DNA from 3 places in the Rahnella sp. PCH160 genome. Region 3 is predicted to be linked to each of the others. Evidence: predicted binding sites of a transcription regulator. Region 3 holds the regulator's gene; each other region holds the start of a gene.
What was found. The regulator PurR, encoded in region 3, represses purine synthesis genes. The targets are predictions, from matches to a motif close to CANGCAAACGTTTGCNTG.
Positions count from the first base shown of each region.

Region 1: the regulator PurR is predicted to act here: its motif matches at 2,257-2,274, upstream of cvpA (colicin V production protein).
Region 2: the regulator PurR is predicted to act here: its motif matches at 4,402-4,419, upstream of rbsD (D-ribose pyranase).

Region 1 covers NZ_JBLOGT010000001.1:2,330,426-2,340,353, reverse strand. The annotation lists gene purF (amidophosphoribosyltransferase) at 149-1,666, opposite strand; gene cvpA (colicin V production protein) at 1,697-2,188, opposite strand; gene dedD (cell division protein DedD) at 2,494-3,300, opposite strand; gene folC (bifunctional tetrahydrofolate synthase/dihydrofolate synthase) at 3,293-4,576, opposite strand; gene accD (acetyl-CoA carboxylase, carboxyltransferase subunit beta) at 4,749-5,666, opposite strand; gene ACM5QY_RS10960 (DedA family protein) at 5,930-6,598, opposite strand; gene truA (tRNA pseudouridine(38-40) synthase TruA) at 6,658-7,488, opposite strand; gene ACM5QY_RS10950 (aspartate-semialdehyde dehydrogenase) at 7,491-8,501, opposite strand; gene pdxB (4-phosphoerythronate dehydrogenase PdxB) at 8,629-9,756, opposite strand; gene ACM5QY_RS10940 (AraC family transcriptional regulator) at 9,846-9,928, opposite strand, start outside.
Region 2 covers NZ_JBLOGT010000001.1:986,530-996,457, forward strand. The annotation lists gene viaA (ATPase RavA stimulator ViaA) at 1-568, opposite strand, end outside; gene ravA (ATPase RavA) at 571-2,079, opposite strand; gene kup (low affinity potassium transporter Kup) at 2,347-4,215, shown strand; gene rbsD (D-ribose pyranase) at 4,431-4,850, shown strand; gene rbsA (ribose ABC transporter ATP-binding protein RbsA) at 4,858-6,363, shown strand; gene rbsC (ribose ABC transporter permease) at 6,370-7,341, shown strand; gene rbsB (ribose ABC transporter substrate-binding protein RbsB) at 7,365-8,255, shown strand; gene rbsK (ribokinase) at 8,316-9,245, shown strand; gene rbsR (ribose operon transcriptional repressor RbsR) at 9,246-9,928, shown strand, end outside.
Region 3 covers NZ_JBLOGT010000001.1:4,096,596-4,106,523, reverse strand. The annotation lists gene punC (purine nucleoside transporter PunC) at 1-994, opposite strand, end outside; gene punR (DNA-binding transcriptional activator PunR) at 1,131-2,036, shown strand; gene purR (HTH-type transcriptional repressor PurR) at 2,074-3,099, opposite strand; gene cydH (cytochrome bd-I oxidase subunit CydH) at 3,433-3,522, shown strand; gene ACM5QY_RS19060 (NlpC/P60 family protein) at 3,687-4,601, opposite strand; gene ACM5QY_RS19055 (Grx4 family monothiol glutaredoxin) at 5,065-5,406, shown strand; gene rnt (ribonuclease T) at 5,526-6,242, opposite strand; gene gloA (lactoylglutathione lyase) at 6,345-6,752, opposite strand; gene nemA (alkene reductase) at 6,914-8,005, opposite strand; gene ACM5QY_RS19035 (DUF1289 domain-containing protein) at 8,400-8,639, shown strand; gene ACM5QY_RS19030 (aldo/keto reductase) at 8,772-9,668, shown strand; gene ACM5QY_RS19025 (FUSC family protein) at 9,689-9,928, opposite strand, start outside.

The sequences.
Region 1 (9,928 bases), 1.8 Mb from region 3:
CACGCCGGAGAATGGGTCTGACTTTGCCGGAATGCCGGAGAATTGGCAACCTTAAGGCACGGGAATTTGAACGGGGAAGACAGGCGGAGGGAACAACAATAACGCGCCCGCCCGGCCTTTCAGCCTGAGCGGGCGCATTTCAAAGGCTTCAGCCTTCGTTATGCATTTCGAGGTTTTCAGCTTCCTGCTGGCCACGTAATGCCTGAGCATCATCGTTGCGCAGCGCTTCGAGGTATTCCAGATAGTCCTGGTCAACGTCTTTGGTGACGTAAATACCGTCGAATACGGAACACTCAAATTTCTCGATATCAGTGTTGTCTTCTTTCACTGCAGCGATAAGGTCGCTGAGATCCTGGAAGATTAACGCATCAGCACCAATGATCTGATTGATTTCGCTGACTTCTCGACCATGTGCAATCAGTTCGTTAGCGCTCGGCATATCGATACCGTAGACGTTCGGGAAACGAATTTCCGGCGCGGCTGAGGCCAGATAGACGCGTCGTGCACCGGCTTCACGTGCCATCTCAACAATTTGCTGAGAGGTGGTGCCGCGCACGATAGAGTCATCGACCAGCAGAACGTTTTTGCCACGGAACTCAGCACGGTTAGCGTTCAGTTTACGACGTACAGACTTACGGCGTTCCTGCTGACCCGGCATGATAAAGGTACGGCCTACGTAGCGGTTTTTCACAAAACCCTGACGGTACGGTTTATCCAAGATACGTGCGATTTCCAGTGCGATATCGCAGGAGGTTTCCGGAATCGGAATGACCACATCGATATCCAGATCTTCCCATTCACGGGCAATTTTCGCGCCCAGCTTTTCACCCATACGAACACGAGCGCTGTAGACGGAAATTTTGTCGATAAACGAGTCGGGACGGGCAAAATACACGTATTCGAACAGGCACGGGTTGTACTGCGGATCATCAGCACACATGCGGGTAAACAGCTGGCCTTTTTCGGTAATGTACACCGCTTCGCCCGGCGCAACATCACGCAGGAACTCAAAGCCCAGCGTATCAAGCGCCACGCTCTCAGAGGCCACCATATACTCATTGCGGCCATCTTCCAGCGTGCGTTTACCGATAACCAGCGGACGAATACCGTGCGGATCGCGGAACGCCAGCATACCGTGGCCGATGATCATCGCCACACAGGCATAAGCGCCACGAATTTTCAGGTTCACGGCAGCCACGGCGGCGAAAATGTTGTCAGCTTCCAGCGGGTAATGCTGGAAACGGTCCAGTTCACTCGCCAGGATATTGAGCAGGATTTCAGAATCGGAAGTGGTGTTCACATGACGGCGCTGGCCTTCGAACAGGTTGCTTCTCAATTCGTGAGCATTGGTCAGGTTACCGTTGTGGGCCAGTGTAATGCCGAACGGAGAGTTGACGTAGAAAGGTTGAGCTTCTGAGGCACTGGAACTGCCAGCCGTTGGGTAGCGAACATGGCCGATACCCATGTTGCCTTGTAAGCGTTGCATATGGCGGGCTTCAAAAACATCTTTCACCAGGCCATTGGCTTTCCGTAAACGGAAATTGTTATTGGCATCGATGGTGGTGATGCCAGCAGCATCCTGCCCACGGTGCTGTAACACCGTTAACGCGTCATAAATCGACTGGTTTACCGGCATGAAACCGGCGATACCGACAATACCGCACATGTTGTCTTTTCCTCTTCAGCGCTGCCAGAACTAAATATGTTTTGGCAAGAAACTCGACGTGCTCTGCAGGTAGTCAAAGAACCACCTGATGATATAACTGAACTGTGGGATCAACTGGGATTGTTTCCAGTCGTCACTTTGCGAAAAACTGGTGAAGGTATCCAGGAAGAACAGCATCGCGGAGACAATAAGCACACCGCGCAGTGCGCCGAAGCACACACCTAACACCCTGTCAGTGCCGGACAACCCGGTTTTTTCAACCAGTGAACTGATCACATAGTTGACAATTGCACCTACGATCAACGTCGCGATGAACAAGATGGCAATTGCGATCCCGTTTCGAACTAACTCATCTTCGAAACGCGTGAAGTAGATGGCGAGATACGGGTAATAATGACTGGCAACAAAGAAGGCGCAAGCCCAGGTAACCAGTGATAAAGCCTCGCGAACAAAGCCACGGATTAAACTGACTAAGGCAGAAAATCCGATAACCGCAATGATGACGTAATCAATCCAGACCATTAACAATTCCAGTGTCTAATCTAGTCGCGTCTACCCCGGCATCCAAATCGCTGCGAATTCTAACAGAAAAAGAAAACGTTTGCGTAGCGGAAATCAGCCGGTCAGACAAATTAATAATAGCGATTAAAAAAACCTCAACCGCAGCATAAACCTATAAAAACCCAACCCGGCGATCTTATAGAAAAAGGGCACAAATCGCTTGTGCCCTCCCTGGTATTTTTTGTGTTTTTATCACGCCTGTCGCCTTCCTTTTCAGGGGAGACGCGATCGGCGCCTACCCCCCCTTCGCAGGGGAGGGAGTTTAGTTAGCGCGCCGAATAAGAACGCACCTGTCCGCCTAACCCGCTCAGCTGTTGCAACTGAGGGAGTGAAGCTTCGAGTTTTTGTTTTGACGCATCCGGGCCGACATAAAGCCGCGTGATTTGCCCCTGCACCGGTGTCGCCGGAACGGAATAAGCGCGGAACCCCGACAGCCGCAAAGTCGCGACAATCTCAGTGGCTTTCGCCGCATTCTTCAATGCACCGAGCTGAACGACATAAGACTGACCTGCCGGCGCTTTCTCTTCCGGCACAGGCTTAGGCTGTTCAACCGCTTTCGGTTGTTCGACCGGCTTAGGCTGCTCAGCAACAACTTTAGGTTGTTCAACAGGCTTCGGCTGTTCGACCGGTTTCGGTTTCGCCACCGGTTTAGCTTCAGCCAGCGGTTTCGGTTCGATCACTTTGGGTTTCTGAGGCGCCGGTTTCACTGGCGCAGCTTGCACCGGTTTCTTCTGTTCAGGCAGCGTCGTGACCGGCGGTGCTTCGACCGTCGTATTCCCCGGCGCTACGTTGCCATGATTGGCGGCATTGGTATTGGTCGCCGCATTGTCGATGTCCTGCGCCCCGTTCATGGCCTGATTTGCGCCTTCCGGCGGTTGAGCCGGCAATGATTGGGTCACAGGCGGTATGGCATCCTGCTCCTCAACATCACCCGCTTTTGGCACCAATGGGATGGACGCAAATTCGTCTTCGTAATGCTTTTTCTTGCCGTCGAGTAAACCGGGCAAAATGATCACGCCCAGCGCCACCAGAATGACCGTCCCGACCAGACGATTTTGAAACTTACTAGCCACTGGTTTTCCCCGTATCTATAGCATCCATAACGTGCGCTACGGTGTGGAACGAACCGCAGACAATCACAATATCCTGAGGAGCCGCCTCCTGCATTGCCTGTCTCCAGGCAGACTCCACATCATCAAACCGGCGCGCCTGAGGCAGGTGGGAGGCCAGTTCTTCAACGCTGGCTCCACGCGGCCCTTCCAGCGGTGCGCAATACCATTCATCTACCTGAGGCGACAGACAAGCCAGCGTACCGGCAATATCTTTGTCTTTCAACATTCCCACCACCGCACGCACTTTCCCGCCATTACGCGGCTGTTCAGCCAGGCGTCCGGCCAGATAAGCTGCGGCGTGCGGGTTGTGTGCCACGTCAAGAATAAGGCGCGGCGATTCACTCACTGTCTGGAAACGTCCCGGCAGTGCTGCACGCTGCAAGCCATTGCGTAAGGCCTCTTCAGGAATATCGAGCGTCGAATAATGAAGCGCGGCCAGCGCCGTGGCAGCATTCGGCAGCGGAACGTTGGGCAGCGGCAATTCGTCCAGTATGGTGACTTCTTCGCCATCCTGCAAAGCAGTCCAGCGCCAGTTTGCGGCACTTGCCGCGAAATTCCAGTTTTCACCGCGGCGGAACAACTCTGCGTGTTTCTCTTTTGCCACATCAGCAATGGATTGCGGCATATCCGGTTCACCGACCACGGCAGGCGTGCCCGCGCGGAAAATACCGGCTTTCTCGCGGCCAATGCTCTCGCGATCGGAACCCAGCCAGTCAGTATGATCCAGCGCGATGCTGGTGACGACCGACACATTCGCATCGACAATATTGGTGGCATCCAGACGCCCGCCGAGCCCGACTTCGAGGATAACAATATCCAGCTTCGCCTGTTTGAACAGCTGTAACGCCGACAGCGTGCCGTACTCGAAATAGGTCAGGGAGATATCGCCCCGCCCGGCTTCCAGCAGCGCAAAAGAGGCGCAGTGTGCAGATTCAGGCAATTCTTCGCCCTGAATACGAACGCGCTCGGTATAGCGGACAAGGTGCGGGGAACTGTAGACGCCCACACGGTAGCCCGCGGCCATCAGAATGGCTTCCAGTGTCGCACAGGTAGTGCCTTTGCCGTTGGTCCCTGCGACGGTGAAAACACGTGGCGCAGGTGTCAGCAAATCGAGTTTTGTCGCCACCGCTTTGACCCGGTCAAGGCCAAGCTCGATAGCCTGAGAATGGAGGTTTTCGAGATAATAAAGCCACGTGGCCAAAGGCGACGTGGCTTGAGGGATACGTTGATTTTGCATGAGTCCCGTTCAACCTGAGTTAGGTTCACTTCGACACTACATCACCAGACTGTGATAGCAGGCAATGCCCTCGTTGTCAGAACTGACGAAGAGTAAAAGCACAGCCAGGAGGTGCCGGGCGGCATAAAACAGGTTACCGCCCGAAAAGCTGACCGGCTTTTACCTCATCCGATCAGGCATCCTGATGATGGTCAGCGGCAGAACCGTCGACAGCAGAATGGACGTCAGACACATTCGGCTCCGGTTGCCCGGTCAGTTTCGCCAGAACGCTGCCAAGTTTGGCGCGCATATCAGGACGACGCACGATCATATCGATCGCGCCTTTCTCAATCAGGAATTCACTGCGCTGGAAGCCCGGCGGCAGTTTTTCACGAACAGTTTGCTCGATAACGCGTGGACCGGCAAAACCGATCAGCGCTTTCGGCTCAGCGACATTGATGTCACCCAGCATGGCAAGGCTGGCCGAAACGCCGCCCATGGTCGGGTCAGTCAGTACAGAAATGTACGGCAGACCGCGTTCCTGCAATTTCGCCAGTGCTGCACTGGTTTTTGCCATCTGCATCAGCGACATCAGCGCTTCCTGCATACGCGCACCGCCACTGGCAGAGAAACACACCAGCGGGCAGTTATCTTCCATCGCCTGTTCAACGGCACGCACAAAGCGGGCGCCAACCACAGACGCCATTGAACCGCCCATGAAGGCAAATTCAAAAGAAGCCACCACGATTGGCATACCGAACAGGGTGCCTTTCATGACGATCAGCGCGTCTTTTTCGTTGGTTTCTTTTTGTGCAGCAACCAGACGATCTTTGTATTTTTTGGAATCTCTAAACTTCAGAACATCTTTAGGCTCAAGCTCGCTGCCTAATTCAACCTCACTACCCTCGTCCATGAAAGTGGACAGACGCATACGCGCGGTAAGACGCATATGGTGATCACACTTAGGGCAAACCATGAGGTTGCGCTCAAGCTCGGCGCGGTAAAGAACCTGCCCGCAGCTGTCACATTTAGTCCAGACGCCCTCAGGAATACTTGCCTTACGGGTTTGCGAGTCAGTGCTCTTACTAAGAATTCGTTCAATCCAGCTCATCGATAACCTTTCTGTTTGAACCCGGCCGAAGCCAGTCCGCTGTTCATGCAGTAACAAGTCCCCTGAAACCGACCCAAATACGCCTGCGCGCGGGGTGACAAAAAACCTCACACACCGCATCGCAGAAGGGTTGTTCGCAGGAACAGACCATAAATTGTCGCTCATTAAACCATAACGGCCAGACACTGTGGATAAAAAACTGGTCCACCCTCTGGTTTAATGCCTTAAATTTTAACGCGCCTGCGCAAAAAATTCGCCGCAGATTAATCCTGCTGACGCTTTTCTTTCGCCGCTGCACGTTTGTGACGCCAGATTTCTACCACCCCCGGCAGAATCGAAACCACGATGATCGCGACGATCAGTAGTTTCAGATTTTCCTGAACAATCGGCAGATCGCCAAAAAGGTAGCCAGCATAGGTAAATAGCAGCACCCAAACCAGCGCACCAATCACGTTATACGCCGCAAAATGACGGTAGGACATATGCCCCATACCGGCCACAAACGGTGCAAACGTGCGGACGATCGGCACGAAGCGCGCAAGAATAATCGTTTTGCCGCCATGTTTCTCGTAAAACTTGTGCGTCTTGTCTAAATAACTGCGGCGGAAAATTTTCGAATCCGGGTTGCTGAACAGCCGTTCACCAAATACCCGTCCGATCGTGTAGTTCACGGCATCACCCACGATCGCCGCAATGGCCATCAGCAGCACCATCACATGCACGTTAATGTCATTGCTCGGCAACGCCGCCAGCGCGCCCGCCACAAACAGCAGGGAATCGCCTGGTAAAAACGGCGTCACCACCAGGCCCGTTTCGCAAAATAGGATCAGGAACAAAATCCCGTAAACCCAGATGCCATACTGCGCAACCAGCTCCGCTAAATGCACATCAATATGAAGAATAAAATCAATAATAAAGTGGATAAAACTCATTTGATTTACCGTCCCATGTGTTCTTTAAAACGTGCCGTTAAATTCACGTATGCTGTTCCTTAATCTTCCAGGAACAAGGGGCCCATATTGACCTGAGGTAATGCAAATTTCTCAGGGTAATCAACAGATACCAGATACAACCCTTCCGCTTTACCGGTCGCTGCCGCCAGATTACGGTCTTTCGCTGCCAGCAGTTCAGCCATCCAGCCCACGGGCTGATTTCCGGCACCGATTTCGACCAGGCTGCCGACAATATTTCTCACCATATGATGCACAAAGGCGTTCGCCTTGATATCCACCACCACATAATGACCGTGGCGGCTGACATTCAGGTGCATCATGTAACGCCACGGCGTGCGCGACTGGCACTGGGACGCACGAAACGACGTAAAATCGTTTTCCCCGAGCAAGGCCTGCCCGGCGATCTGCATTTTTTCGACGTCAAGCGGCATGTGGACGTGCGTGACGCCGGTATGCAAAATCGCCGAACGGTAGCGATTATTGTAAATCACGTAACGATAACGGCGTGCCGTGGCGCTAAAACGTGCATGAAAATCTTCAGGAACACTGGCACACCAGCGCACGGCAATATCTTTCGGCAGATGGGTATTCACACCCATCGTCCACGCGGCGTCTTTGCGCAAAACCGGCGTATCGAAATGCACCACCTGTCCTGTGGCACTGACACCCGCGTCGGTACGCCCGGCGCAGAGCACCACAATCGGCGCATCCGCCACGCGGCTCAGGGCTTTTTCCAGACACTCCTGAACACTCGCCGCGCCCTGCTGTTTCTGCCAGCCATAATATTCACTGCCGTTGTACTCAATGCCTAACGCCACGCGCCCCGCAACAACCGGAGCCGCGACGTCAGCAATTACATCATCGGACATTATCAGTACCAGTATTCGTTAATCAGTTTTTCTGCGGTCTCAACCGCCATCAGGGCACCGCCGAAACGCACGTTGTCAGCCACTGACCAGAATTGCAGTAATTCAGGCACGCCATAGTCATTGCGGATACAACCAATGCTCAGGTTCGCGTTACCGGAGGCGTCGCTGACCTGCGTCGGGAAATCATCTTCTTCGCTGAGATTGATGTCATCGATGCGTTCGAGTTCAGTACGCGCTTCTTCCGCAGAGAGCGGACGCAGACCTTCGAGATGTACAACCTGCGCATGGCCGTAAAATACCGGTGACTGCACGCAGCTGACGGAAATTGGCAAGCCGTCATTTTGCAGAACTTTTCGAACCTGATCGACCAGACGACGCTCCTGAAGGACGCTGCCTTCTTCGTCGCTCACCAGCGGCAACAGGTTAAACGCCAGCTGCTTAGTGAAAATGCCTTCTTCTGCCGGAATACCGTTGAGCAGGCGGGCACTTTGTCCGGCCAGATCGTCTACGGCGGCTTTGCCCAGCGCAGAAACGGAGAGCAGCGAAGTGACATGAAGACGGGCAAGCCCGGCCTGTTCGGTCAGCGGCTTGATCGCGGTCAGCAACTGGCTGGTCAGGCTGTCGGCGACGGCCACGATATTACGGTTACGGTAATGAGACAGCGCGTCCGGGTTAACGCCCGGCACCACCAGCGGAATATCGTGTTCAAGCGAGAACAGACCGCTGCTGTCGATCACCAGACAACCCTGATTTGCCGCTTCTTCGGCATACAGCGCAGAGGCTTCGTGACCGGCGACAAAGAACGCCAGCTGAACCTGCGACCAGTCAAACTCAGACGCCAGCTGCACGCGCAGGCTTTTGCCATTAAAACGCACAGTCTGCCCCGCACTGCGGTCACTGGCCAGCGGGAAGAGCTCACCAACCGGGAACTGACGATCAGCCAATAATTCCAGTAACGCATCACCGACTGCGCCCGTCGCGCCAAGCAGCGCAATATTCCAGCCATCAGACATGTTGGTTTTCTCCAGAAAATAAAAGTGCAAATACAAGGGGCGGTGAAGGATCACCGCCCGGCTTTCAAATAGTTATCGCATCACTGTAGGCTAAAAAGCTTAAGGCCGTGTTAAGACGGGGTTTAAATCAGCCAGGCTGGCTGTTAAAACCGAGCTTTTTCAGGACGTCTGCCGTCGCTGCATCATCGCAAATAACACGTAAAGACGACCACTCGCGGCGTTCTTCATAGAACTTACGCAGCTTATCGAATTCGCCCGGTTTCCCGGCAACACGGCGTAAAGGCCGGTCATCGCGGCGCACATCATACACTAAGTGGATAAGCCGCAGCAGTTTGGCTTCGCTGAGCGCGCCACGTAAGGTCACTTCGGCAAATTCCGGCGCAGGCAGCAGGGATTCCAGCGGCACCGTTTGCGGCTGGCCGATAAACTGGCTGAACGCTTCGAAAACCTGCGTGGTGCCACGCGCTTTGCCTTCCAGACTGTAACCGGCAATGTGTGCGGTTCCGATGGCGACTTTATCCAGCAATGCCAGCGACAAATCAGGTTCCGGTTCCCAGACATCCAGCACGGCGGTCAGCTTTTTGCTGCCGTTCAGCGCATCAAGCAGCGCAGCGTTATCCACGACTTCACCACGACAGGCGTTGATCAGAATGCGGTCAGCAGGCAGACGCGCCAGTAAATCCGCATCCACCAGATGATGAGTGGCATACGGGCCGGACATGTTCAGCGGGGTGTGGAAAGTCAAAATATCGGCTTCGGCGACCAGTTTTTCCAGCGGCCAGAATTCACCGGCATCGCCACGATCGGCACGCGGCGGATCGCAAAGCAAAGTACGGATGCCCAGCGCCTCCAGACGGGCGTTCAGGCGCGAACCGACGTTACCGACGCCAATGATCCCAACCGTTTTATCGCGCAGTTGAAAACCATCGCGCTGCGCAATAATCAGGAGTGAAGAAAAGACATATTCCACCACCGCAATCGCATTGCAGCCTGGCGCCGCCGAGAAACCGATACCTTGCGTGGCCAGCCATGCGTCATCAACGTGATCGGTACCCGCTGTTGCGGTACCCACAAATTTCACCGGTTTTCCCGCCAGCAAACTTTCGTTCACTTTCGTCACGGACCGCACCATCAGTGCATCAGCATCATTGAGCGCATCTTGTGGAATTGGGCGGCCAGGCACGGCCTGCACGTTCCCCAACCGGCTAAAAAGCTCGACGGCATACGGCATATTTTCATCAACCAGGATTTTCACGTTTGTCTCCGGCAGCAAGGCCTAAGAAAGAATAGAAAATAAAGAGGACACTGATTTTGCCACGATATGAAATGAGATCCCAACCGGGTTTACCTGTCGTTACGAAAACGTTGTGGCGTGGTGCCGGAAATGTGCTGGAACATGGCGATAAACGCTGAGGCCGAACTGTATC
Region 2 (9,928 bases), 3.1 Mb from region 3:
CCCACAACCGGCCTGCGGCAGTATCGTTCTCTGCTAATAAAGGAGACAACTCGCTGCTCAGTTCAAGCCGCTGTAACAATTCTTCCTGAAGCTGCTCCTGCTCCTGTTCCAGTAACTGGTGATGAACGTTCACCGTCTGGAACGTCAGATTCAGGCGCCAGCGCTGGAGGAATAAAGTCTGGAAGCTACTGCCGGTCTGCGCAGTACGGGAGGTTTCATGATTGTCACGCAAGGTACGGGCTTCGGTGGCAAACGGGGAATTCAGCCTTGCCAGCTCATCAAGCAGGGATCCCAGCTCTGCCTGAAATATCAGGGCGTCGGCTTGCTGACAATGCTGGTAGAGATAAAACTCTTTTGCCAGATCCTGAGGAACCGGAGTTTCGTGGATCCTCTGGCGCAGGCGTAATTTCCATTCAGGAAGATCCCGGGTCAGCGCGCGCTTCAGGCGGGGAAACTTTTCGAAGAAAACCGCCAGGGCTGGCGCGGCCAGTAACCCGACGATCAGTTCCTCAATCAGTTCTCCTTCGCTGATAGCCAGCAGAAGATCCAGAGATTCCAGGGTAAACATGATCAGTGCCCGCTGAAGGTTTGTTGCTGCAGGCGTAGCTGTTCAGAAACCTGCAAAAGACTGGCTTCAATTTTTGCCATCCACGTTGCGGGAACAAAAAGGCAACTCTGCTGCTGTCCGAACTCATGTCTTTGCTGAGCGAGTTTTGCGGTCAGATCATTCAGCGTATTTTTCATTTCGTCCGGCACCGCGATGTGTTCGTTGCCCGGCAACGTCAGTGGCGTACTTTGACGGCTGACGTCCAGCACCAGCAATTGCTGCTTATCATCGATTTCGGCATCAACCGTTTGAACAAAACCAATCCCGTTAAGTTTGGCTTTCAGAACGCCACCTTTATTTATCCACTCTTCCAGAACGCTGCGTTCAAAAAGCAGATGCGTGACTTTAATCTCATGCAGATGCAAAGGCGTTTGCAGCAACAGCGTTATTCCGCTGGCAACGAGGGCATCAGGCAGGCTGTATTGCGGTTTACGGCTGAAAATGCCAGCTTTCTTGCTCAGCTTAATCGACTGACGTGAGCTTTGCTGCTGCTGATATTGCATCCATTGCTGATTGAGTTGCTGGATTTTCATCAGCAAGGTTTGTTGCTGGTAAGCCTGTTCGGTGATCAGCTGCTCGATTTGGGTTTGCAACAGTTGGTAGGTATTCAGGTCATGCCACAGACAATCTTTCAGCAGAATCAAATCTATCGGAGTGATAGTATTCCGGCCGCTGAAAAAAGCGCAGGCCTGCAACAGGCGGAGTGCCTTTTTCCAGCGACGATCGGAAACATAAGGCGCGGTATCGAGCGCATCAAGGCGCTGGCGAAGCTGAAACACCAGTTCGAAGCAACTGTCTGAAAGATTGACTTTATCGATCTCCGGCTGCCATTGTTGATATTCTTCATCGCTGATACTCAGGGATTCCGCCACCGGATTGGCGCTTTCATTGGTGCGGCTGGTCAGCAGTAAGCGGAAATTCTGCTTATCCTGCACTTTATCCAGCCACAGGCGAATCAGCATGCGGTCATACAATGCTTCCAGGCCGCCATCAGCTTCGGGCAATTCGTTGGAAGCGCTGACCAGCAGACGCATCGGAATCGGTTCTTCGCGCTCGCCATTACGGAAACGACGTTCGTTGATGGCTGTCAGCAAGGTGTTGAGGATGGCGGGACCCGCTTTCCAGATTTCATCAAGGAAGACAATTTCCGCTTCCGGCAAGTAACCTTCGGTCAGACGCAGATAACGGCCTTCATCTTTCAGGGCCTGAATGGACAGCGGACCAAAGACTTCTTCCGGAGTGGAAAAGCGTGTCATCAGATATTCAAAAGCGCGCGCGTGTCGGAAAGCAAATTTCAGGCGGCGGGCAATCAGGCTTTTCGCGATGCCTGGCGGGCCAAGCAGAAAAACGCTCTCTCCGCATAAGGCCGCCAGAAGACACAGGCGTATCGCATCTTGCCTCTCGTACAGGCCATGTTCTAATGCGTTAGCAAGACGGGCTATCCGTTCTGCCAGAAGGGGGGATTGCGCCATACTGTCTCTTCCGGTTTCCATTTAGTTGTTGAATAGTGTACTGGCTTATGACGATATGCCACGTTTATTTTTATCGTTATAGCTTGTTGATTACTAAAAATTTTCTATTATCAGAATTGTGACCGCGTTCATCTTAATGGCGGTTTCGCTGCACATTTATGGGTAGGCAATCTGATTTATTCGTGCATACTGTGCGCCTTTTAGTGGGCATCATAAGACTGAGCGCACGCATCGCTTACAGATGTTCGAGCAAAAAAGAAACAAAATATGAGCACTGAACATAAACGGTCACTCCCAGCAGTAACCCTGGCCGCCATTGGTGTGGTCTATGGCGACATCGGTACCAGCCCTCTCTATACCTTAAGAGAGTGTTTTTCTGGTCACTATGGTTTCAACGTTGAACCCAGCGTCGTTTTTGGTTTTCTCTCTCTGATTTTCTGGATGTTAATCCTCATTGTTTCGCTCAAATACCTCACTTACGTGATGCGGGCGGACAACGCAGGTGAAGGCGGTATTCTGACGCTGATGTCTCTGGCGGGCAGAAATACATCGGCACGTACCACCGCTGTTTTGGTGATTCTTGGCCTGATCGGTGGCAGCTTCTTCTATGGTGAAGTGGTGATCACACCGGCTATCTCGGTGCTTTCCGCGATGGAAGGTTTGGAAATCGCCGCGCCTGCCCTTGATCCTTATATCGTCCCTCTTTCTATCTCTGTTCTGACGTTGCTTTTCATAATTCAGAAGCACGGCACCGGCATTGTGGGCAAACTCTTTGCCCCGGTTATGTTGCTGTGGTTCCTGTCGCTGGCGATCCTCGGTGTGAACAGCATCATGCAGAATCCGGAAGTGCTGCGCGCCATGAACCCGATGTGGGCGGTTAACTTCTTTATTGAGCATAAGTCCTTTTCCTTCCTGGCGCTCGGCGCGGTCGTGCTGTCAATCACCGGTGTAGAAGCGTTGTATGCGGATATGGGGCATTTTGGGAAATTCCCGATCCGTCTGGCCTGGTTCACCGTGGTATTGCCTTCTCTGGTACTGAACTACTTCGGTCAGGGCGCGTTGCTGCTGAAAAATCCGGAAGCGATCAAAAACCCCTTCTTCCTGCTGGCACCTGACTGGGCGCTGATTCCGTTACTGATTCTGGCGACGCTGGCAACTATCATCGCGTCTCAGGCCGTGATTTCCGGTGTGTTCTCCCTGACCCGTCAGGCGGTGCGTTTGGGCTATTTACCGCCGATGCGCATTATCCATACCTCAGAAATGGAAGCGGGTCAGATCTACATCCCGGCGATTAACTGGCTGCTGTATTTCGCGGTGGTTATCGTGATTGCCAGCTTCGAGCATTCGAGTAATCTGGCGGCGGCTTATGGTATTGCCGTCACCGGCACCATGGTGCTGACCAGTATTCTCTCCTGCACGGTGGCGCTAAAAAACTGGCACTGGAAACCTTTCCTGGTCGGGCTTTTACTGATTGCCCTGCTGTTTATGGATATCCCGCTGTTTGCGGCGAACGCCACAAAACTGTTCTCCGGTGGCTGGCTGCCACTGACGCTGGGTCTGTGCATGTTTATCGTCATGACCACCTGGAAAAGCGAGCGTTTCCGTCTTATGCGCCGCATGAACGAACACGGGAATTCACTCGAAGCGATGATTGCTTCACTGGAGAAATCACCGCCAGTTCGCGTTCCGGGGACTGCGGTTTATATGTCCCGTGCCATCAACGTGATTCCATTTGCGTTGCTGCATAACCTTAAGCACAACAAAGTGTTGCATGAGCGTGTTGTCCTGCTGACGTTGAGAACGGAAGATGCGCCTTATGTACATAACGTCCGGCGTGTCACCATTGAACAGCTGTCGCCGACGTTCTGGCGTGTGGTCGCGAGTTACGGGTTTAAAGAAACGCCGAATGTGGAAGAAGTCTTCCATCGATGTGGTCTGGAAGGATTGCCGTGCAGGATGATGGAAACGTCGTTCTTCATGTCGCACGAATCGCTGATCCTCACCAAGCGTCCATGGTATCTGTATTTCCGCGGAAAACTGTTTATGGCGCTGAGCCGTAACGCCCTGCGCGCGCCGGACCAGTTTGAGATCCCGCCGAATCGTGTGATCGAACTCGGTACGCAGGTGGAAATCTGATTTCCCTTTCTGCTTTCAACAGGGCACCCTCGGGTGCCCTGTTTTATTTCTGCCCTTTCCCTTTATTTAAGTGCTAACTCAAATTGAGCTGCGTTTTATGAAGCGTTCAGCGAAACGTTTCGACGCTGATCACAATTCCATCACATCTTCATTGCCTTGTTCTGCGAGTTTCATAAACTCATCCATGAGCGAAACGTTTCGCTGTAGGAGTCAAAATGAAGAAGTCACCGCTATTAAATGCCGAAATCTCAAATGTTATTGCCCGGTTAGGTCATACCGATCAGCTGGTTATTGGCGATGCCGGTCTTCCGGTGCCAGCAGCTTGCCAACGCATCGATCTGGCGCTAACCCAGGGAGTCCCCACCTTTTTACAAGTCTTAGAGGTAGTGACACACGAGATGCAGGTTGAGCGGGCTATCCTCGCCGAGGAAATCCTCACTAACAATCCTCAACTCCATGAAGCGTTACTCGCCCAATTGACACAACTCGAACAACACCAGGGAAATACCATTGCTTTGGATTACGTCAGTCATGAGGCATTCAAAGCGCAAAGCGAAAAAAGTCGGGCTGTGATCCGCAGCGGGGAATGTTCGCCTTACGCGAACGTTATTCTGTGTGCCGGCGTAACCTTCTGAGGCCTTTATGCAACCTTTGCTGAAACTGACAGGGATTGATAAAGCCTTTCCCGGCGTAAAAGCACTTTCCGGCGCGGCGCTCAGCGTTTATCCGGGACGTGTGATGGCGCTGGTGGGAGAAAACGGCGCGGGCAAGTCCACCATGATGAAAGTGCTGACCGGCATCTACCAGAAAGATGCCGGCTCAGTACAGTTTCTTGGCAAGGAAACCACCTTCAATGGCCCGAAAGCTTCTCAGGAAGCGGGGATTGGCATCATCCATCAGGAATTAAACCTGATCCCACAACTGACTATCGCTGAAAACATTTTCCTTGGCCGTGAGTTCGTCAATGGCTTTGGCCGCATCAACTGGAAAAAGATGTATGCCGAAGCCGATAAACTCCTGGCGCGTCTGAATCTGCGTTACAAAAGCGACCGGCTGGTCGGTGAATTATCGATTGGCGACCAGCAGATGGTTGAGATCGCCAAAGTGCTGAGCTTTGAATCTAAAGTCATCATTATGGATGAACCGACTGATGCGCTCACCGATACCGAAACGGCGTCTTTATTTAACGTCATTCGCGAACTGAAAGCCGCCGGATGTGGCGTGGTGTATATCTCCCATCGCCTGAAAGAGATTTTTGAGATTTGCGATGACGTCACCGTATTCCGTGACGGTCAGTTTATTGCTGAACGTCCGGTCAGCGAACTGCAAGAAGATACGTTGATCGAAATGATGGTGGGCCGTCGTCTAGAAGAACAGTATCCGCGGATAAACCACGAACGCGGCGCACTGCGTTTGCAGGTCCGTAATTTATGCGGTCCGGGTGTGGATAACGTCAGCTTTGAACTTCACAGCGGCGAAATCCTCGGCGTGTCTGGCCTGATGGGCGCGGGCCGTACTGAACTGATGAAAATTCTCTACGGCGCGTTGCCGCGTAAAAGTGGTTACGTTTCGCTGGATGGCCGCGAGGTCGTCACACATTCTCCGCAGGACGGGCTGGCAAACGGCATCGTCTACATTTCCGAAGACCGTAAGCGTGATGGTTTGGTGCTCGGGATGTCGGTGAAAGAAAACATGTCACTGACCGCGTTGCGCTATTTCAGCCACGGCGGCGGGCGTTTGAAACATGCCGACGAGCAACAGGCTGTGGGCGATTTCATTCGCCTCTTCAATATAAAAACGCCATCGATGATGCAGACCATCGGCCTGCTTTCCGGCGGGAATCAGCAAAAAGTGGCGATTGCCCGCGGATTAATGACGCGGCCAAAAGTCCTGATCCTCGACGAACCGACACGTGGCGTTGACGTTGGCGCGAAAAAAGAGATTTACCAGCTTATTAACCAGTTCAAGCGCGAAGGGCTGAGCATCATTTTAGTCTCCTCGGAAATGCCGGAAGTGATCGGCATGAGCGACCGGATTTTAGTGATGCATGAAGGCCATTTGAGCGGTGAATTCCCGATAGAACAGGCAACGCAAGAAGTGCTGATGGCAGCCGCTGTCGGCAAGCAATACGGCGTGACGCAGGAGTAATCAGATATGAGTTCTCAGACATTGCCAGCCAAAAAGCGCTGGATCAGTAAAGAGTTGTTGTTGGAGCAAAAGTCTCTGATTGCACTGCTGGTGTTGATTGCCGTGGTTTCCTCGTTGAGCCCGAACTTCTTCACGGTCAATAACCTGTTCAACATTCTTCAGCAAACGTCGGTCAACGCCATTATGGCCGTGGGCATGACGTTGGTTATCCTGACTTCCGGTATCGATTTGTCTGTCGGCTCTTTGCTGGCGCTGACCGGTGCGGTTGCCGCATCAATTGTCGGGCTGGAAGTTAATGCACTGGTTGCTGTGGCGGGCGCGCTGGCGCTGGGTGCCGGTGTCGGCGCTGTCACGGGGTTGATTGTTGCGAAAGGCAAGGTGCAGGCGTTTATTGCCACGCTGGTCATGATGTTACTGCTGCGCGGTATCACGATGGTTTATACCAACGGCAGCCCGATCAGCACCGGTTTTAACGATGTAGCAGACGTATTCGGTTGGTTTGGTATCGGACGTCCGCTGGGTATTCCTACCCCAGTCTGGCTGATGGCCGTGGTGTTTATTGCAGTCTGGTACATGCTGCATCACACCCGGTTAGGGCGTTATATCTACGCGCTGGGCGGTAATGAGTCTGCCACGCGTCTGTCAGGTATCAGCGTCGATAAAGTCAAAATCATCGTCTACTCCCTGTGCGGGCTGCTGGCGGCTCTGGCCAGTATCATCGAAGTGGCGCGTCTGTCTTCCGCGCAGCCTAATGCGGGGACCGGTTACGAGCTGGATGCGATTGCCGCTGTGGTTTTAGGGGGAACCAGCCTCTCCGGCGGGAAAGGACGTATTGTCGGCACCCTGATCGGTGCTTTGATCCTTGGCTTCCTGAATAACGGTTTGAACTTATTAGGTGTTTCTTCCTACTACCAGATGATCGTAAAAGCAGTCGTCATTCTGCTGGCGGTTCTGGTGGATAACAAAAGCAACAAATAAACTCTCCTACAGGACTTATGACCATGAATATGAAAAAACTGGCTGTCTGGGTTTCCGCCGCAGCGATCACCGCTTCCTTCAGTGCTAACGTTCTGGCGAAAGACACTATTGCACTGGTCGTTTCAACGTTGAATAACCCGTTCTTCGTTTCCATGAAAGACGGCGCGCAAAAAGAAGCCGACAAACTGGGTTATAACCTGGTGGTTCTGGATTCTCAGAACAACCCGGCGAAAGAACTGGCGAACGTGCAGGACCTGACCGTTCGTGGTACCAAGTTGATTCTTATCAACCCGACAGATTCTGACGCAGTAGGTAATGCCGTTACGATGGCAAACCAGGCGAAAATCCCGGTGATCACCCTTGACCGTCAGGCGACCAAGGGCGTTGTCGCCAGCCACGTTGCCTCTGATAACGCCTTCGGCGGCCAGATGGCAGGCGATTACATTGCCAAAAAACTGGGCGAAAACGCAAAAGTTATCGAACTGGAAGGGATTGCAGGAACGTCTGTTGCCCGTGAACGCGGCAAAGGTTTTGCACAGGCCGCTGAAAAGCACCATTTCAAAATCCTCGCCAGCCAGCCTGCTGACTTCGACCGCACCAAAGGTCTGAACGTGATGCAAAACCTGCTGACCGCGCATCAGGATGTGCAGGCAGTCTTTGCTCAGAATGACGAAATGGCGCTCGGCGCATTGCGTGCCCTGCAGACTGCCGGTAAAACTGACGTGCTGGTTGTCGGTTTTGACGGCACAGATGACGGCATCAAAGCGGTCAACGGTGGCAAAATGGGCGCTACCGTGGCACAACGTCCTGAACAAATCGGCGTAATCGGCGTCCAAACTGCAGACAAAGTGCTGAAAGGCGAAAAAGTCCCGGCGGTTATCCCTGTTGATTTGAAACTGGTTGCTCAGCCGTAATATTGACGCTGTATCTGCGCGCCTCCTTACGGGGGCGCTATTTAACTCAGGGAGCAACACGTGAAGACAGGCAAACTGGTCGTTCTCGGCAGTATCAATGCCGACCATATTTTGAATATCAACCACTTTCCGCAACCGGGTGAAACCGTAATCGGTAAGCAATACACCGTGGCTTTCGGCGGTAAAGGTGCAAACCAGGCAGTTGCTGCCGGTCGCAGTGGTGCTGATATTTCATTTATTGCCTGTGTCGGAGATGACGATATTGGCGAGCGTGTTCGCAAGCAGCTGGCGAGCGACCACATTGATACGCAACCTATCGAAGCCATCAAAGAGACAACCACCGGCGTAGCGCTGATTTTTGTGAATGCGGAAGGTGAGAATGTCATTGGTATCGATGCGGGGGCAAACAAAGCCGTCACGCCTGACTATCTTGAGCGTTACAAACAAAACATTATCGACGCCTCAGCCCTGCTGATGCAGCTGGAATCTCCGCTGGAAACAGTTATCGCAGCGGCGAAGCTGGCTAAAGATAACGGCACGCAGGTCATCCTTAACCCGGCTCCGGCCTGTGAACTGCCTGATGAATTGCTGGCGCGGGTGGATATGATCACCCCGAACGAAACCGAAGCCGAAAAGCTGACGGGGATTAAAGTCGACAATAATGATGACGCTGCGCGTGCTGCACGCGTACTCCATGACAAAGGTATCGCGACGGTCATCATTACAATGGGAAGTAAAGGTGTCTGGCTGAGCCAGAATGGTGAAGGTAAGCAGGTTGCCGGGTTCCGCGTGAAAGCCGTGGATACCATCGCCGCCGGCGATACCTTTAACGGTGCATTAGTCACCGCGTTGCTCGAAGGCAAAACCATGGACAATGCCGTGCGTTTCGCCCATGCCGCTGCCGCGATAGCCGTAACACGCCCTGGCGCGCAACCCTCGGTTCCGTGGCGTAAAGAAATCGACGATTTTCTTGCTCAACAGGAGGCCTGATTGGCCACCATGAAAGATGTCGCCCGCCTCGCGGGCGTTTCAACCTCTACAGTTTCTCATGTCATCAATAAAAATCGCTTTGTCAGCGAATCCATTGCCGACAAAGTGAATGCCGCCGTTGAACAACTTAACTATGCCCCCTCCGCGTTAGCCCGAAGCCTTAAGCTCAACCAAACCCGCACCCTCGGAATGTTGCTGACCGCCAGCAGTAACCCGTTTTATTCCGAAGTGGTTCGTGGCGTTGAGCGCAGCTGTTATGAACGCGGTTACAGTCTGATCCTCTGTAATACCGACGGGGACGCAGAACGCATGAACCGCAGTCTGGAAACGCTTTTGCAAAAGCGCGTCGACGGGTTATTGATCATGTGTACTGAAAACCACAGGCCTTCGAAAGATGCTATCAGCCGCTATCCTTCACTACCTATTGTGATGATGGACTGGTCGCCCTTCGAAGGTTCAATCGATGTCATTCAGGATAATGCGTTGCTGGGCGGCGAGATGGCGACGGATCATTTAATCCGTCACGGATACAGTCGTATTGCCTGTATCACCGGTCCGCTGGACAAAACGACGGCGCAGGAACGGCTGAACGGATACCGTAAGGCTATGAAAAAAGCCGGTCTGGAGATCCTGCCCGGTTATGAAGTCAGCAGTGACTTTGAATTTGGCGGCGGTCTGGTAGC
Region 3 (9,928 bases):
CCTTACCTGTATTAGCAGGAAATGGCATTAATGCGTTTGCGACAACAATCGGATATATCGCGCCATTCACCAGAGCCATCAGGCAGAAAGGAATTAACAGACTTATCAGCCCCGCATCGGTAAATATCGCCACGCCGAACAGACTCGCCACACTGACGCCATAACCTGCCAGCAGCCACGGCAGAATCTTATTGCCATCCGTTTTACTGATCAGTACGCGACACCCGAAACCGCCGAGCAGGAAGGCAATGGTCTGAGGAACATAGCTCAGGCCAATTACGCCCGGTGAGTACCCCATGTCACTGAGAATAAAGGGAGAACCGGTCAGCCACGCAAAAAATCCAGCAGAGCATGCGGCATAAATCATCACGTTACCGCTGTAAACCCGCGAGGCGAGAAGTTGCGCAAAACCGGCTTTATCAGCAGGAGCATGAACCTCTGGAGCCTTTTCACGCAGAGTGAACGTCGTGATAAGCAATATCACTGCCACGACGGTTAGCAGGACAAAAATCGCTTCCCAGTCGAAATGGTTGAGAACCCATGCGCCCAGCAACGGTGCCAGTGCGGGGGAAAGCGCAACCAGCGGCATGATGCTGGCAAAGGTTTTTTTAGCGACATCGGCAGAAAAGCGATCCACTACCAGCGCCTGCCAGGTCACGGCGGCGGCACACACGCCCATCGCCTGCAGGAAACGCAGCGCCAGCAGGGCGCGGACATTCTCAACCCACAGTACGCCCAGGCAACCGACGGCAAACAATGCTAATCCGATCAGCAATACCGGTTTGCGGCCAATCCGGTCAGACAGCGGCCCCCACAGCAACTGGCCAATGGCAAAGCCGCCCAGGAAAATACTCAGGCTGGCGCTGATCATGCCCGGGCTGGTCATCAGGCCGGTTTGCATGGCGCTGAAAGCCGGGAGATACATATCGGTCGCTAAAAAGCCGAGCATACTCAGCCCGGCGAGATAGAGCATAAATCCTGGGGAGGGTTTCATTATTGTCTCTTTAATTTATGTATTGCAGATGATTTGACGCAGAATTCGTATCGGATGCGGAGTTTAACGCTTTGATAACAGCCTTGTGAAACGCTAATATTTGCATTCTGGTATCAAAAAAATTGAAGGCTAAGTGATGTGGTCAGAATACGCCCTTGACGTGGTAGATGCCGTCGCCCGAACCGGCAGTTTCAGCGCTGCCGCGCAAGACTTGCACCGGGTGCCTTCTGCCATCAGCTATACCGTGCGTCAGCTCGAACAATGGCTGGCCGTTCCACTCTTTGAGCGCAGACATCGCGACGTAGTACTGACGCCTGCAGGGAAAGTTTTTGTTGATGAAGCGCGGATTCTGACAAAAAAAATGATAGCTACCCGACGTCAGTGTCAGCAGGTCGCGAACGGCTGGCGCGGAGAATTGCGGGTGGCCGTCGACCGTATCGTTAAACCTGCCCGGACGCGGCGACTGGTGCTGGATTTCTACCGGCATTTCCCGGACACCGAGCTCATCATTCATTCGGAAGTCTTCAACGGTGTCTGGGACGCCCTGGTTGACGGGCGGGCAGATGTTGCTATTGGCGCGACGCGAGCGATCCCCGTCGGAGGACGTTTCAGTTTCCGCGATATGGGGTTTATGGACTGGCATTGCGTGGTCAGCGCACAGCATCCGCTTGCGCAAAACACGGGTGTATTGACTGACGAACAGCTGCGACCTTATCCGGCGCTTTGTCTGGAAGACACGTCACGGACATTGCCAAAGCGCGATACCTGGACGCTGGATAACCAGCGAAGGTTGGTGGTTCCCGACTGGACGTGCGCGCTGGAATGTCTGAACGAAGGTTTATGCGTAGGGATGATGCCGGTTCACCGGGTGACACCCTGGATTGAACAGCAGAAATTGCGGGTTCTGGCGCTGGAAAATACTTTCCCTGATAGCCCGTGTTGCCTGACGTGGGATCAAAGCAATCCGTCGCCTTCACTGGCGTGGCTGCTGGATTATATGGGGGATATGGAGACGATGAACCGGGAGTGGTTGCGCGATTGATGAAAAAAACGCCTGCATCGCAGGCGTTCATTGAAAATTAACGGCGGTAGTCGCGGAACGGGCCGTCGGCGACGGAACGGCGTTCAACCAGTTTCGGATGCACTTCAATAGTCTGCGATTCTTCGCGCTTACTGATAATTCTGTCCAGCAGCATGGTAAAGGCCATTTCACCCAGACGTTCTTTCGGCTGGTGAACCGTCGTCAGCGCAGGCGAGAAATAACGCGCATTACGCACGTTGTCATAACCAATCACGGAAATATCCTGCGGTACGCGCAGACCAAGCTCATCGGCAGCACAAATTGCGCCCATCGCCATCACGTCTCCGCCACAGAACACAGCCGTCGGGCGGTGTTTCTGCATCAGAATTTTGTGCATGGCCTGATACCCTGATTCCGGCTCAAAATCGCCCTGAACCACCCATTCTTCACGAAGAGGGATATTGGCTTCCGTCAGCGCTTTAACAAAACCCTGGAAGCGGCCGCCGCCGGTGTTTCGCGCCAGTTGCCCCGGAATGACGCCGATATCGCGATGACCGCGCTCAATCAGATAACGTCCGGCCATATAGCCGCCTTCGAACGCGTTATCGATGATACTGTCGGTGAAATTCTTACGCGCTTCGCCCCAGTCCATCACGACCATCGGGATGGAACGGTATTCTTCGAGCATATTCAGCAATTCGTCCGGATATTCCGCGCACATCACCAGTAAACCATCGACGCGTTTTTGCGCCAGCATTTGCAGGTAGGCCTGCTGTTTCTCCAGATTATTGTGTGAGTTACACAAAATCAGCGTATAGCCTTTTGAGAAACAGCTGTTTTCCACGGCCTCGATCACTTCGGCGAAGTAGGGCGCTTCGCTGGATGTTGCCAGCAGACCGATAGTTTTGGTGTTATTGACCTTCAGACTGCGTGCCACGGCGCTGGGAGAATAGTGCAACTCTTTGATTGCAAGGAGAACCGCGGCTCGGGTTTCTTCGGCGACGAAACGGGTTTTATTGATGACGTGCGACACGGTTGTGGTGGAAACGCCAGCGCGCTTTGCGACATCTTTAATCGTTGCCATGTAAAAAATGACTCCTGTGCTCACGTGTATCAGCACGTTAGCATTATGTTAATCGTTTGCTTGCGTGGATTTGACTGCTGACTTAGAAAAGGGCAGTGAAATCGTTGGGTGGATTCTTCAGGATGAGGCGTGAAATGCTCTCGGGTGAAATCGACCGGCACACAGGCGTGGTAACCGACAATTTTCACTTATAATGCAGGAAAGTGGAAGTAAAATTGTCATGAGCCTGTTGTTATTCAGCACAAGATTTTAAATGTGAATTATGAGAAAATGCGTTGGCACACATTTAGTGTGGCTAAATGAACGCCACAATTTGATCCGTAAGGGGGTTTGATGGACAGCAACCTGAAATTTTCTTTGATCACTACGATCTGCGCTTTGCTTATGATTATGGCTTTCAGCTTCACCGCAATCATGAATTGATCTGCGCGAAAGCCGCAATAAAAAAGGGCGATACCTATAACAGGAATCGCCCTTTTCAATTTTACGCAGTGGCCCTTTGCGCCGATACTCTTCCCTGCAGAAACTCTTCGTTAAATGCTATTCAATGGCTGATTAGCGAAACTTCAGACTTAACGAATTGTTTATTATCGGATCGTCTTAGGGGTCATTACCCGTCGTGCGCCAACATAATGGTCTTGCCAGTAATCTTCACCCAGTGAGGTGATTTTAATGTCTTCGCCGGTACGTGGTGACTGGATAAACTTCCCGTTTCCAACGTAAACACCAACATGGTCGGCGGCACCGCGGTTATTAATTCGGAAGAACACCAAATCGCCGGATTCTAATTCACCCCGTTTGACCGGAGCCGCATCGCGCAAGTGGTACATTTCATTGGCTGTGCGAGGCATTTTTATTCGGATCAGATCTTTGTAGGCGTAGTAAACCAGTCCGCTGCAATCAAAACCTGTATTCGGTGAGGTCCCGCCCCAGCGATAAGGTTTGCCGACCTGGTGCATCAGTTTTGTCATGGCAGTTTGCTGTGCGTGCTGATAACGTTTTTTGTGCGTTGCGCTGAGCGTTATCGGTTTACTGTCTTCTTCATGCAACTTCTTGCCTTTGCGGTGACGGCCATAGGCTTCTTTTTTGCTGACCTTTTTACTGCTGTTTTTAGCGAGAGAGCGGGTTTCCGTTTCTTTTTCTGCTTTCGCCCCGGCCCGCGTTGTCTTGAGTGTTTTTTCTTTTTTACTTTCTACTTTACTCTCGGCCCGCGTCGTTTTTACTGTTTTTTCTGAAGATGTCTTTCGCTTAACCAGTTCGGTGCTTTTGACTTTCTTCTTCGAAATTTTTTCCTGAGTTTTAGGTTCTGAAACCGGCGCGACTTTGGTTTTCTTACTGGTTTTCGCAGCCACGGTTTTTCGCTTTCGACGCTCTTCCGGTGCGACCTGGTTGACATGACTCTTTCGCTGATCGGCAGCGGCACGATTCTGTGGCGACGCATGGGCCATATTCAGAAACAGCTGGGTAAAGAGCAGCACAAAAAGCGTGAACAGTAAGCGCATAGCTTCGTTACCATGAGTGGTAGGGTTAAACATCAGGGATGTCAGAGTATTGCCTAAAAGAACCCGACAAAAAAGCACGAATTGCATCGATTCTAGATCATATTGTGAGAAAAAGTTAATAGCTTTTTTTATGTCGAAATAACCGCCATTTTTAGTCAAAAAAATAACCACTTTTCATGGTGTTAATATTTGAGTTAAAGAATGGAATTTAGCAGATCTGACATTATCGTGGAACGGCAAAAATGTTATTCTCGATGAATCTTTAATTATGTGAGCCTGAACGCAAGCGCCGAAAATTGTTTAGCTAAATGCCAGTATTGAGAAAGACCCCACAAAAATTGGCGTTTTTATCTGGTGCCTGCCATCGTTACAATAGAAGGCATTGTGATTGCGCACCGTCTCTGTGTGCTGCGCGTGAAGAGTAATGACCGTGACAGCCTGTACCGGCTTGAGGAAGCAAGAAATGACCACTCCAACGATTGAAAAAATTCAGAAGCAAGTTTCTGAAAACCCGATTCTGCTTTACATGAAAGGTTCTCCAAAACTGCCAAGCTGCGGTTTCTCTGCACAGGCCGTTCAGGCGCTGTCTGCGTGCGGCGAGCGTTTCGCATACGTTGATATCCTGCAGAACCCGGATATTCGTGCTGAGATGCCAAAATTTGCTAACTGGCCTACGTTCCCGCAGCTGTGGGTTGACGGTGAGCTGGTCGGCGGTTGTGACATCGTGGTTGAAATGTTCCAGCGCGGTGAACTGCAACAGCTAATCAAAGAAACGGCTGAGAAGTACAAATCTTCTGAAGAGTAATTCAGAGCGATTCAACGCTATTCACTGTTAACTGGCAGCCTCCCGTGGTTGTCAGTAAAAAAAGAGCGACATTATGTCGCTCTTTTTATTTGTTTTTTTGCTCAGAAAGCCGGAACAGTTTATCGCTGATTTTCTTCCGGTGTTTCTTCCGCTTCGTTTTCATCGGAAGAGATCGCCAGCGGCCATCCGCCAAGACGTTTCCAGCGATTCACCAGCTCACAGAACAGTTCTGCCGTGCGTTCAGTGTCGTAAAGCGCTGAGTGTGCCTGGCTGCTGTCAAACACGATACCGGCGCTGATACAGGCCTTTGCCAGCACCGTTTGCCCGAGAACCAGCCCGCTCAACGCGGCGGTGTCAAAGGTTGCAAACGGGTGGAACGGATTGCGTTTAAGCCCCGCGCGTTCGGCGGCGGCCATCAGGAAACTGTGGTCGAAATTGGCGTTGTGCGCCACGATAATCGCCCGGTTACAGTTCTGCTCTTTCATCCCTTTGCGGATAACTTTGAAAATCCCGTGCAGCGCTTCATATTCACTGACAGCACCGCGTAACGGGTTACTCGGGTCGATGCCGTTGAACGCCAGCGCTTCCGGCACCAGCACCGAACCTTCGAAAGGTTCGACGTGGAAATGTACGGTCTCGTCGCTTTGCAGCCAGCCGTCCTCATCCATTTTCAGCGTAATCGCGGCAATTTCCAGCAGCGCGTCCGTTTTGGCATTAAATCCGGCGGTTTCCACATCAATCACCACGGGATAAAAACCACGAAAACGACCTTTCAGGGCGTTAATGTCACTATTCTCGGCCATTAGTTTCTTATCTTCATCGAATTCAGCGCGCATTATGACAAATTTTGTCTCCCGTTGCAGGGGCACGGAGAAATTGCCAATAAAAAAGGGCGCGTCTGCGCCCCTGTCAGTGCTTAAGGCCTTTATTGTTCGGGATTAATTTCCCAGACCCTGACCGGCATGTTTGGATTCGATGAGCTCAATTTTATAGCCATCCGGATCTTCCACAAACGCGATGATGGTCGAGCCGCCTTTCACCGGACCCGCTTCACGCGTCACTTTGCCGCCTGCGTTACGAATGTCGTCGCAGGTTTGTGCCACGTTATCTACGCCCAGCGCAATGTGACCATACGCGGTTCCGATGTCGTAGCTGTCAACGCCCCAGTTGTAGGTCAGTTCGATCACTGCGCCTTCACTTTCATCGGTATAACCGACAAATGCCAGAGAATATTTATACTCAGTGTTTTCGCTGGTACGCAGCAGGCGCATGCCTAAAACGTCAGTGTAAAAACGGATTGAACGCTGCATATCGCCAACGCGAAGCATGGTATGGAGTAAGCGCATAATTTCCTCTTTATTTGCAGGATGATGATTTTTGGTTCAAGCCTAACTGATAGTGACCGTTTTGTCCTTAAAACGACAATCTGTTGCTGAATGATGAGCAAAAAAAGCGGCAACCGGAGGGCATCGGCTGCCGCAAATAAGACGTAAAAATTTATTATTGATTACAGAGTGGGGTAATCGGTATAGCCCTGAGCACCGCCGCCGTAGAAGGTTTCAGGTTTAGGTTCATTGAGCGGCGCGTGTGACTTCAGACGCTCAACCAGATCTGGGTTGGCAATATAGGTGCGGCCAAAGGCCACGGCGTCGATGTAACCTTTTTTGATCAGCTCTTCGCCTTTCTCCGCGGTATACGCGCCGGCACCGACAATCACGCCCTGATAATGCGCACGGATCACTTCACGGAATTCCGTGGTGTAAGGTTTGCCACCCGCCCAGTCAGGTTCTGAAATGTGCAGGTAGGCCAGTTTGCGTTTGTTCAGCTCATCCAGCAGATAGATTGCGGCTTCTTCCTGATCCTGACCGTTGTCCAGGCCGTTGAACGGGCCCATCGGCGAAATACGGATACCGACGCGGTCAGCGCCGATGGCGTCAATGGCGGCGTCTACCACTTCGAGCGTCAGGCGCGTGCGGTTTTGAATGCTGCCGCCGTAGTTGTCTTCACGCAGGTTAGAAGCCGGAGACATGAACTGGTGCAACAGATAGCCGTGAGCCGCGTGCAGTTCGATGTAATCGAAACCAGCTTCTGCCGAACAGGCTGCCGCGTGGCGGAAATCATTCACGATGCCGGGAATTTCACTCAGCTCAAGCGCGCGCGGCGTCGGGCAATCGACGCGAATTGCGTGGCCTTGCTCATCACGCAGACTGGTGCGCGTATTAGGATTGACCGCTGACGGCGCCACCGGTGTCTGGTTATCCGGCTGAACGCTGTTGTGTGAGATGCGGCCGGTGTGCCAGAGCTGCACGGCGATGTGACCGTTTTTCTGATGCACGCCAGCAACAATTTTTTTCCACGCTGCAACCTGTTCCGGTGTATGAAGGCCGGGTGCACCCGCATAACCTTTTGCCTGGAAGGAAACTTGCGTCGCTTCGGTGATGATCAGCCCGGAACTGTGACGCTGTGCGTAATATTCGCCCATCAGCGGCGTCGGGATATCGCCTGGCTCAATGCTGCGCAGACGCGTCAGAGGTGCCATAAATACGCGGTTGTGTAGCGTGTTTTTACCAACTACAAGAGGGGTGAAAAGCTGGGTCATTTTGAGTAACTCCGGGATTAATAGGTTGATCGGTATGACTTTAAGGAGCGAGCTCCCGGCATACGACCGTTTCTTCATCGCTCTTTCTATCGTATCCGGGGGGCTTCTGACTACGCGCAAGGTGCCTTTTCAAAAAAAACTTACCCTGCGTAGTATCACTGTACGGGCGAAAAAAGAGCCGGCGGGTGCCGGCTGAGGTGAGGGCAAACATCTGTTTTCTTGTTTACAGCGCGGGAAACAGTAGGGCTGTTTTCAGACAGTTCAAACAGCTATGCGTAAGTTATCAGCACCGTGTTGCAGTTATTTGAAAATAGAAACATCGGGTGATAAATCATCTTGCGGGATGGCGGAAAAACGTCTTGAATAAAAGTTCACCGTTATTAGCGGAGGGCGCGTGGCCCAGCAGCTTGAGTTTTTCGACATCCCCAGTCCGTGCCGTGGAATTTGTCAGGCCGATGAACGGGGTTATTGCCGTGGTTGTCTGCGCAGCCGGGACGAACGTTTTGGCTGGATAAAAATGACTGACACGGAAAAACGCCATGTGCTGCGCTTATGTCAGCAACGTTTAGCGCGCCTGCAACGTGCCGGAAAGCCGCCGGACGAACCGCTGCCGGAACAACCCGAACTGTTCTGATTATATTACGCAAATTGTCAGGGTCGTGATGGCGGTCTGCTTCTTTGCAATTCTTCCGCTTCGCATCAATACAGGGTCACAGACGTTGTGTATTCTGTCGCTTGAAAATACGAAAAACTTAAGGGAATCATAATGGAAGCACGCACCCCGATTTCGCCGCAAGGCCCGGTTTTCTCGAAACTGATTTGCGGTTACTGGCGTCTGATGGAATGGAACATGACGCCGCAGCAGGTTCTGACGTTTATGGAACAGCATATCGAACTGGGTATCACGACCGCCGATCATGCGGATATTTATGGCGATTATCAGTGTGAAGCGGCGTTTGGCGCGGCTCTGCGTCTGAAGCCGTCGTTGCGCGAAAAAATGCAACTGGTGAGCAAATGCGGTATCGCCACCAAAGCGGATCCTGACAACAAGATTGGTCATTACATTACCGATCATAAATACATCGTTCAGCGCGCCGAGAAATCCCTGAGCAATCTGCACACGGATTTTCTGGATTTACTGCTGATCCATCGTCCTGATCCGCTGATGGACGCCGATGAAGTGGCAGAAGCGTTCACGCAACTGCACAAAAGCGGCAAAGTGAAACATTTCGGTGTATCTAATTTCACGCCTGCACAGTTCAGCCTCTTGCAGTCGCGCCTGCCGTTTTCACTGGTGACCAATCAGGTGGAAATCTCACCGATTCATCAGCCTGCGATCCTGGATGGAACCTTAGATCTCTGCCAGCAATTACGCATCAAACCGATGGCGTGGTCCTGTCTGGGCGGCGGTCGTTTGTTCAGCGAGGCAGAATTCCAGCCGCTGCGTGATGAACTTCAGGCCGTGGCTGATGAAATTGGTGCGGACACCATTGAACAGGTGGTTTATGCGTGGGTGATGCGTCTGCCATCGCAGCCGCTGCCGATTATCGGTTCGGGTAAAATCGAACGTGTGGCTTCTGCTTTGAAATCTTTATCTCTTGAGATGACGCGTCAGCAGTGGTTCCGCATTCGCAAAGCTGCACTGGGTTACGACGTTCCGTAACCCGTTTTGCGTCTTAACGGTCAGGCGGGTTTTGTGGCAGTGAGCACAGGACTCGCCTGGCCGTCATCCGTTGAAATCGCCTGTTGCAGCTGTGACAGTGAGCAATATAAACGCCAGATGACTCCCGCCAGTTCACGCGCCGCCGGTTCAGGGTGATGCGCCAGTGATTCACTCATACGGAGTAATTCAACCAGCGTAGCATCCAGATTGGCATGGCTGACGCCGCGCTCGGTCATCACCCCTTTCAGACAATGAATACA